2 regions of the Peribacillus sp. YIM B13477 genome follow, and region 1 is predicted to be linked to the other one. Evidence: riboswitches for the same ligand, from Rfam matches in the RefSeq annotation. Region 1 holds a riboswitch; the other holds the start of a gene.

The links. Region 1 has a riboswitch for cyclic di-GMP ahead of sinI (DNA-binding anti-repressor SinI). Riboswitches for the same ligand answer to the same signal wherever they lie in the genome.
Region 2: another riboswitch for cyclic di-GMP. It lies ahead of ACFX4H_RS00895 (anti-repressor SinI family protein); the one in region 1 lies ahead of sinI (DNA-binding anti-repressor SinI).

Annotation. Positions count from the first base shown of each region.
Region 1 is NZ_JBHZPD010000006.1:1,280-4,703, reverse strand. Features, by position in the region: gene secA (preprotein translocase subunit SecA) at 1-1,094, opposite strand, end outside; gene ACFX4H_RS17700 (helix-turn-helix domain-containing protein) at 1,514-1,837, shown strand; gene sinI (DNA-binding anti-repressor SinI) at 1,969-2,109, opposite strand; cyclic di-GMP riboswitch class I at 2,140-2,225, opposite strand; gene ACFX4H_RS17690 (hypothetical protein) at 2,384-2,566, opposite strand; gene hpf (ribosome hibernation-promoting factor, HPF/YfiA family) at 2,748-3,305, opposite strand.
Region 2 is NZ_JBHZPD010000001.1:190,197-193,620, forward strand. Features, by position in the region: gene ACFX4H_RS00890 (ABC transporter ATP-binding protein) at 1-1,272, shown strand, start outside; cyclic di-GMP riboswitch class I at 1,662-1,745, shown strand; gene ACFX4H_RS00895 (anti-repressor SinI family protein) at 1,764-1,889, shown strand; gene ACFX4H_RS00900 (hypothetical protein) at 2,381-2,518, shown strand; gene ACFX4H_RS00905 (YwzD family small protein) at 2,789-2,920, shown strand.

The DNA.
Region 1 (3,424 bases):
TCATACATCCTGAAATAGTTCTGGAATGTAATCGTCGCAAGAGTCATGCTTTCATTTTGAATTTCGAGTCCTTCTTTCGCTTCGATCGCCTGGTGGAGACCTTCACTGTAACGGCGGCCTTTCATCAAACGGCCAGTGAATTGGTCAACGATGACTATCTCGCCTTCCTGGACGACATAATCCACATCCAAATGCATGGAAACATGAGCCTTTAACGCCTGATTGATATGATGATTCAAAGTAACGTGACTAATATCGAATAAATTATCGATATTAAACGCTTTTTCAGCTCGATTCATCCCATCTTCCGTCAGCTGAACACCTTTTGTCTTTTCATCATATGTGTAGTCCGTATCTTTCTTTAAGGTTCTTACAAACGCATTGGCCTGGATATAGAGCTGAGCCGATTTCTGTGCCGAACCGGAAATGATCAATGGCGTTCTCGCCTCATCAATCAAAATCGAATCGACCTCATCGATGACAGCGAAGTGCAGCGGACGCTGTACCATTTGTTCTTTATATAACACCATATTGTCACGAAGATAATCAAAACCTAACTCATTATTCGTACTGTACGTAATATCAGCATTATACGCTGCCTGCTTTTCTTCTTTAGAATGACTGTTCAAATTCAACCCGACGGTCAAACCGAGGAAATCATACAAAACACCCATTTCGGTGGCATCACGGTGTGCCAAGTATTCATTGACGGTAACGACATGTACACCTTTACCGGTAAGCGCGTTTAAATAAACCGGCATCGTGGATGTTAAGGTTTTACCTTCCCCTGTTTTCATCTCGGAGATATTTCCATCATGAAGGGATGCCCCACCCATGATTTGAACACGGTAAGGATATAAGCCCAGAGCACGCTTTGCCCCTTCACGCGCAACCGCAAAAGCCTCGACAAGCAAATCATCAACGGTTTCCCCATTTTGATAACGCTCTTTAAACTCTTCCGTTTTGGCACGCAACTGTTCATCCGATAACGCAGCAGTCTCATCAGCCAGCGCTTCGACCTGATCGGCGATTTTTTCTAAACGTTTGATTTCTCGCTTATTCGGATCAAAAACTTTATTTAATATATTAAGCATTCAATAACGCTCCTCTATTATGGTAATGATCGTTCAATGACAAAATTCATATAAGTAAGAAGAAACACACCTTCTATTATTACTAATGCACGCTTAATTTTACCACTTCTATCATAGAGGTACAACTTCATGTCACTTCGCTGGTATAGACCTGAATGCAATTCTTGCGAAAAACAATGGATAAATGAGGAGGAAAACTGTTAAAATAGGAGGAAGTATAAAAAATATGTTGCAAACTCCCCACTATTCCATATGCAAATGTGAATTATCCACAACCTTCCATCACTAGATGCTGTGTCCTCTCTAGAGATAGCATGTCAAGGTAATCCAACCTTACAGGCGTCATGTTTTGAATGATAAGGTGGGCTGCCGAAACTTATTAGCGGAAGATAAATAGAACATGTTTCGAGGTGGTATTGATGATTGGTGAACGTGTAAAAAAACTGCGAGAAGAAAAGAAAATGTCGATGACTGAACTTGCCGATAAAGCAGGCGTTGCAAAGTCTTATTTAAGTTCGCTCGAGCGGAACTTACAAACGAATCCTTCTATTCAATTTCTTGAAAAAATCTCCTCCGTACTTAACATCCCTGTTGATGCCCTGCTTTACGATGCACCAAATAAGGAAACCTTGGACAATGACTGGATGAGAATCGTTGAGGAAGCCATGAATTCGGGTGTCTCAAAACAACAATTCAGGGAATTCATCGAGTTTAATAAATGGAGAAAAGATAAAGAAGAGTAGAGTGGTAGTGCACTAGTTTACCTACATAATCCTAAGCTAGACTCACAAGAGTCCCAAGGAAGAATAAACCCTATAAACAGCCAATGAATCGAACCACTGTTTATAGGGATGTTCTCGAATTTGTTCGGAACCTATTTTCCATCGCTCTCCTCAAATATTGCCTCAGGGCTTTCCCGTTTAAAAAAAGCAATGATTTCCTCTTTTTTGAAACCCAAGCTTCTTGCTTCAGAAATCAATTTCACCCATTCTTGATCCATTTCCACATTAGCCACCTCTTCTACCTCCTAAAATACTCTTGTATTTCAGGCAGACCAGCCATCATAGTCACAAGGACCTTAGACCTGTGCCTTTGCGCCCTCATTTTTCAAGGAGTTTGCCTTTGTCGTGGTATTTATTACCAAATACATTACCTATAATCATATTATAACGGATACGCACTCCATATATTGCTATTTTATGTCGGTAATCCACATAAATGCAAAAACTTTCATCCGACAAAATATTACAATATTAAGAAAATTTGAAGTTCAGGTGATTTTTCATAGACTAATTCAATTTCGTTTTACTCTTCTTAAAATTTCTTTGGGGTGTATTGATTCTCTCGATTGTAAGTGCATCGTGGGCTTTTTGCGAAGTTAAGTCCTCACCGCAGGTAGGACATAGCCACTTTCCATATTCCGCACTGCTAAAAGAAGCCCTTTGGCATGTATGGCAATTCTTTCGATACAAATAATCCAACCCCCTCTGCACCTTGATCAAATTGTTTTCTACAAATAATTCATTGTTCTTTTTAAAGAACTGACAATTCGAGTGTAGTGCAAAAGATATAGGTATTTGAATAGGTGAAATTAACTCATGCAAAAAAGCACAACCCAGAGGCTGGGCTGTGCTTTTGATATTAGAATAATAATTAACTAGGTTCAATCAATCCATAGCGTCCATCCTTTCGGCGGTACACTACGTTTGTTGTATTAGTATCCGCATTCGTGTAAACGAAGAAACTGTGACCAAGCATATTCATTTGTAAAATCGCTTCTTCACTGTCCATTGGCTTTAAATCAAAGCGTTTATTGCGGACTACTTCAATATCATTATCGTCTTCGAATTCATCCACCACTTCGTCAGCTTCCGTATTGAAGGCGAATGCATCGGGTGTAGTCGATAGATTGTTTCGGAACTTGCGATTGACCTTCGTTTTATGTTTACGAATTTGGCGTTCAAGCTTATCATTGATCAAGTCAATGGCAGCATACATATCCGCATTTTCCTCTTCAGCGCGAAGAACCAAATTCTGCATGGGAATCGTCACTTCGACCTTTGATGTATTATTGTTCACTTTTAAATTGACTAACACATTTGCATCTGGTGTATTGTTAAAATATCGTTCTAACTTGCCAATTTTCTTTTCGACGTATTCTCGAATTGCTGGAGTTACCTCAATGTTTTCACCGCGTACGTTGTAATTCATAAAGTGAGTCCTCCTTAAATTAAGACTATACAGTTAGATTCTACAATACCCCTCCGGTTCCTTTTAGAAACACATCATGAAATATGTCGAAATAATGAAACAATTATCGGGAGGTTTGG
Region 2 (3,424 bases), on a different contig from region 1:
CCAATGACGAGTTTTATCATAGCCTTTGGGGGCATTCTTATTTTTTCGTCACGGAAATTTGTGAAAAAGTCTCGGTCTATTGGAAAGGAAACCTTCCAGTTAACACAAACATATTTAGCAGGTATGACTGATCATCTTAACGGAATGAAAGATATCAAAAGTAATTCACTAGAGGACTCTCATTTGAGTTGGTTTCTTTCTTTGAGTGAGAGAATGGAAAAAAACAGAATCAAGTTAACGACCTTAAATACTACGTCCCAAATGATCTTCAAAATTGTATCCTCAGTCTTAATTGCCATTTTTGTGTTTTTTTCGATAAAGATGTTCATGGCCCAGCCAGCCCAATTAATGCTGATCATGGTTATTTTTTCAAGGTTGTGGCCAAGGTTTACTAGCATTCAATCAAATTTAGAGCAAATAGGATCTACGCTTCCATCTTTTAAAGCATTGTCGGATTTACAAAACGAATGTAAAACGGCAAGAGAGTTATATGAAACTGATTATAAAAATATCATGCCTATTGAAATTAAAAGAGGATTGGAATGCCGTAATATTTATTTTAGTTATGATCAAAATGAGAGCACTTATGCTCTAAAAAATATAAGCATACACATCCCCTCTAACCGTATGACGGCTATTGTCGGCCGATCGGGTGCCGGAAAAAGTACCTTAATAGATATATTAATGGGATTGAATCATCCTAATAGCGGCGAAGTCAGAATAGATGATGTTCCCCTTACTAATGACCGATTATTATCACTGCGGAGGTCCATTAGTTATATCCCGCAAGATCCATTTCTCTTTAATGCAACAATAAGGGAAAATCTGCTGATCATTGACCCTGAGGCAAGTGATGAATCCATATGGGAGTCTTTGGAGTTCGCTGCAGCTGCTGACTTTGTCAGTAAGCTTCCTCAAGGTCTAGATACCCTCATCGGTGATCGAGGTGTCCGACTATCAGGAGGAGAAAGGCAGCGTCTAGTGTTAGCCAGAGCGATTTTACGTAAACCGGCCATCCTGGTATTGGATGAAGCGACGAGTGCTTTAGATACAGAGAACGAAGCGAAGATTCAATCCGCTATTGAAAGATTAAAAGGAAAAATGACCATCATCGTCATTGCTCACCGATTATCGACGATTCGCAATGCCGATCAAGTGCTGGTCATGGATCAGGGGGAAATCATTCAGGTCGGTGAATATAACCAGTTAGCGAATGAAAAAAGAGGGATGTTTAGCAATTTATTAGGTATCCAAATGGAATCAAGTGTGTAAATATTTTACTGGAGTTAAAGTCAGGTTACTGCCAATTATGGTTTGTAATGCTGGCTTTTTTCTTGGAGAAAATAAATTAAAACTGAATCACTTAGCCCTCGTATTTCGAAAAAATATTTTTGTGGAATAGTAAATTTGAGCTTATTTATGCTATTATAATTCTATTATTAATAAAAGAGTTGTAAAGAAAGCGCATTATAACAGTGTTTTCCAGTTATGATGTCATTTTTTGATGAAAGATGTTGAAAAATGACATAAAAAAACGAATAGTATTAAGAGCTATTATTACGTTTTTAAGTATAATTAACATTAATATAGTTTTAATTAGCACCATGGAAACAGGGATTCAAGAGATTTATTAATCTTGGTTAATAATAAATGTGAAATATTCTTGAGAAAGGCAAACCTATTGAAAAGTAGGGACGCAAAATTACAGGTCTAAGGCTACATGCTAAGACGGCTGTGTTACCACAAGATGGGTGGGATTTGTCTTGGAAGCTAACAATGAAATGAAAGAATGGGTTTATCTAATTTTGGAGGCCAAAAATTTAGGATTATCTATTGAAGAAGTGCGAGAGTTCATAAAAGGAAAGAACAAAGCAGACATCAGGGGATAATAAAAATACTTAGGGAAGGCTGTTAATCAGTCTTCTTTTTTTGTTTTCATTAACGTAAAAGGTATCCAGAATAAAGAACATGGCGATAATAATAAAAACGCAATCTAATTGAAGGGAATTTTTTTTATGGATGTACCTATTGCCTTTTTGAAGGGATTAATGTGGGGAATTTTATTCAGTGTTCCTTTATGGTTGGCATTTTGCGGTTGGATAAAAATAATCATGAATTTTATAAAGTAAGCGCTTAAAATTTAGATTATTAAAATGAAATCTAGGCAGGATTTAACAGGATGATCATAGAAATTAGTTAGTATACATAATGCTTTAGTCTTAGTGTGATATAATTTTGAGAAAAATAGCCTATAAAAAATAGTTAATAATACTTAAGGATTTTTGGTTATGTGCCGATACTAGATTATAGAGATTAAGCAAAGGGACTTCGCAAAAGGCGATGTCAGATAGCTGCCATCAAAATATAAGGAGACTATTTGATGACAAAAAACAAATTCATTACGTTTGAGGAAGTTTATGAAAAGAAACAAAGAAGCAAGAAAATTTTTATTGGGACTTATATTACAATTACTTTAGTTTTGATTTCATTAATGACTTATTTCATGGGACAAGTATAGTGCGGGGTGTCGAAGGGCTGAGCAATCGGTCCTTTTTTGTTTTCCTTTAAACCACATAAATCATTTAGTTTTACTAGTAATCCTTTCTACTAAAGTTTAGTAATTGTTAATTTTCTGTGAATTATCTAATGATAAACGAGTTTCCGCTTGCCAATTCCTACTATATATGTGATTATCAAATAAATGAGCTATATTCCTTATTTTTGAAAATGGGATTAGGACAACAGTATGAAATGGTGGCTCAATTATATATTGGAGTGGAAATTTCTAATGGATTTTTTTGATATTTTAAAAGACACTTTTGCTAAGGGTGAGTCTGGACAAGAGGTTACTGTGAATGAACTTGTGGAAGAGATTAAGGAGAAATTAAGCGGGATCATTGAACAACCTGATAGTATATGATTTGTAGATAATTCGTCTTGGGCTTATTGGTGTTGGGTGTTGAAAACTAACCGGTGGTCGTCCCCTTTATGGCAGGATATCATCCTGGTCACGATTGGCGGTTTACTAGGAATCTTCTTTTCTTGTTTCAATGAAGAAGCCGCTAATAAATCTGAAGAACTCATAGGGCTACATATTATGAAGGAGCATGTCCATAACATGCTTCTTTTTTGTCGTTTATGTAAGTAAACCTATGAAGGCGATGAATAAATGTAAGATTCTTAACGAGTATTCTTCTGGTGAGGAGCTTGTATCATTTTTCATTGGCCACGCATTTGAAAAGCGTTTCGAAGCTACGATATAATCGCGCAGAATATGTGCAACATCGTTGTCTTGTACTTTTACAATATGGAAGTAGAGACCTTTCAGTATGATAATGTTGGTCGATATTTAAGAAAGTGAAAAACTAGTGTCTGGATTAGGTTGGGAGGCAGCATAAATCGGCCTATGAAATACCAGAGCTAC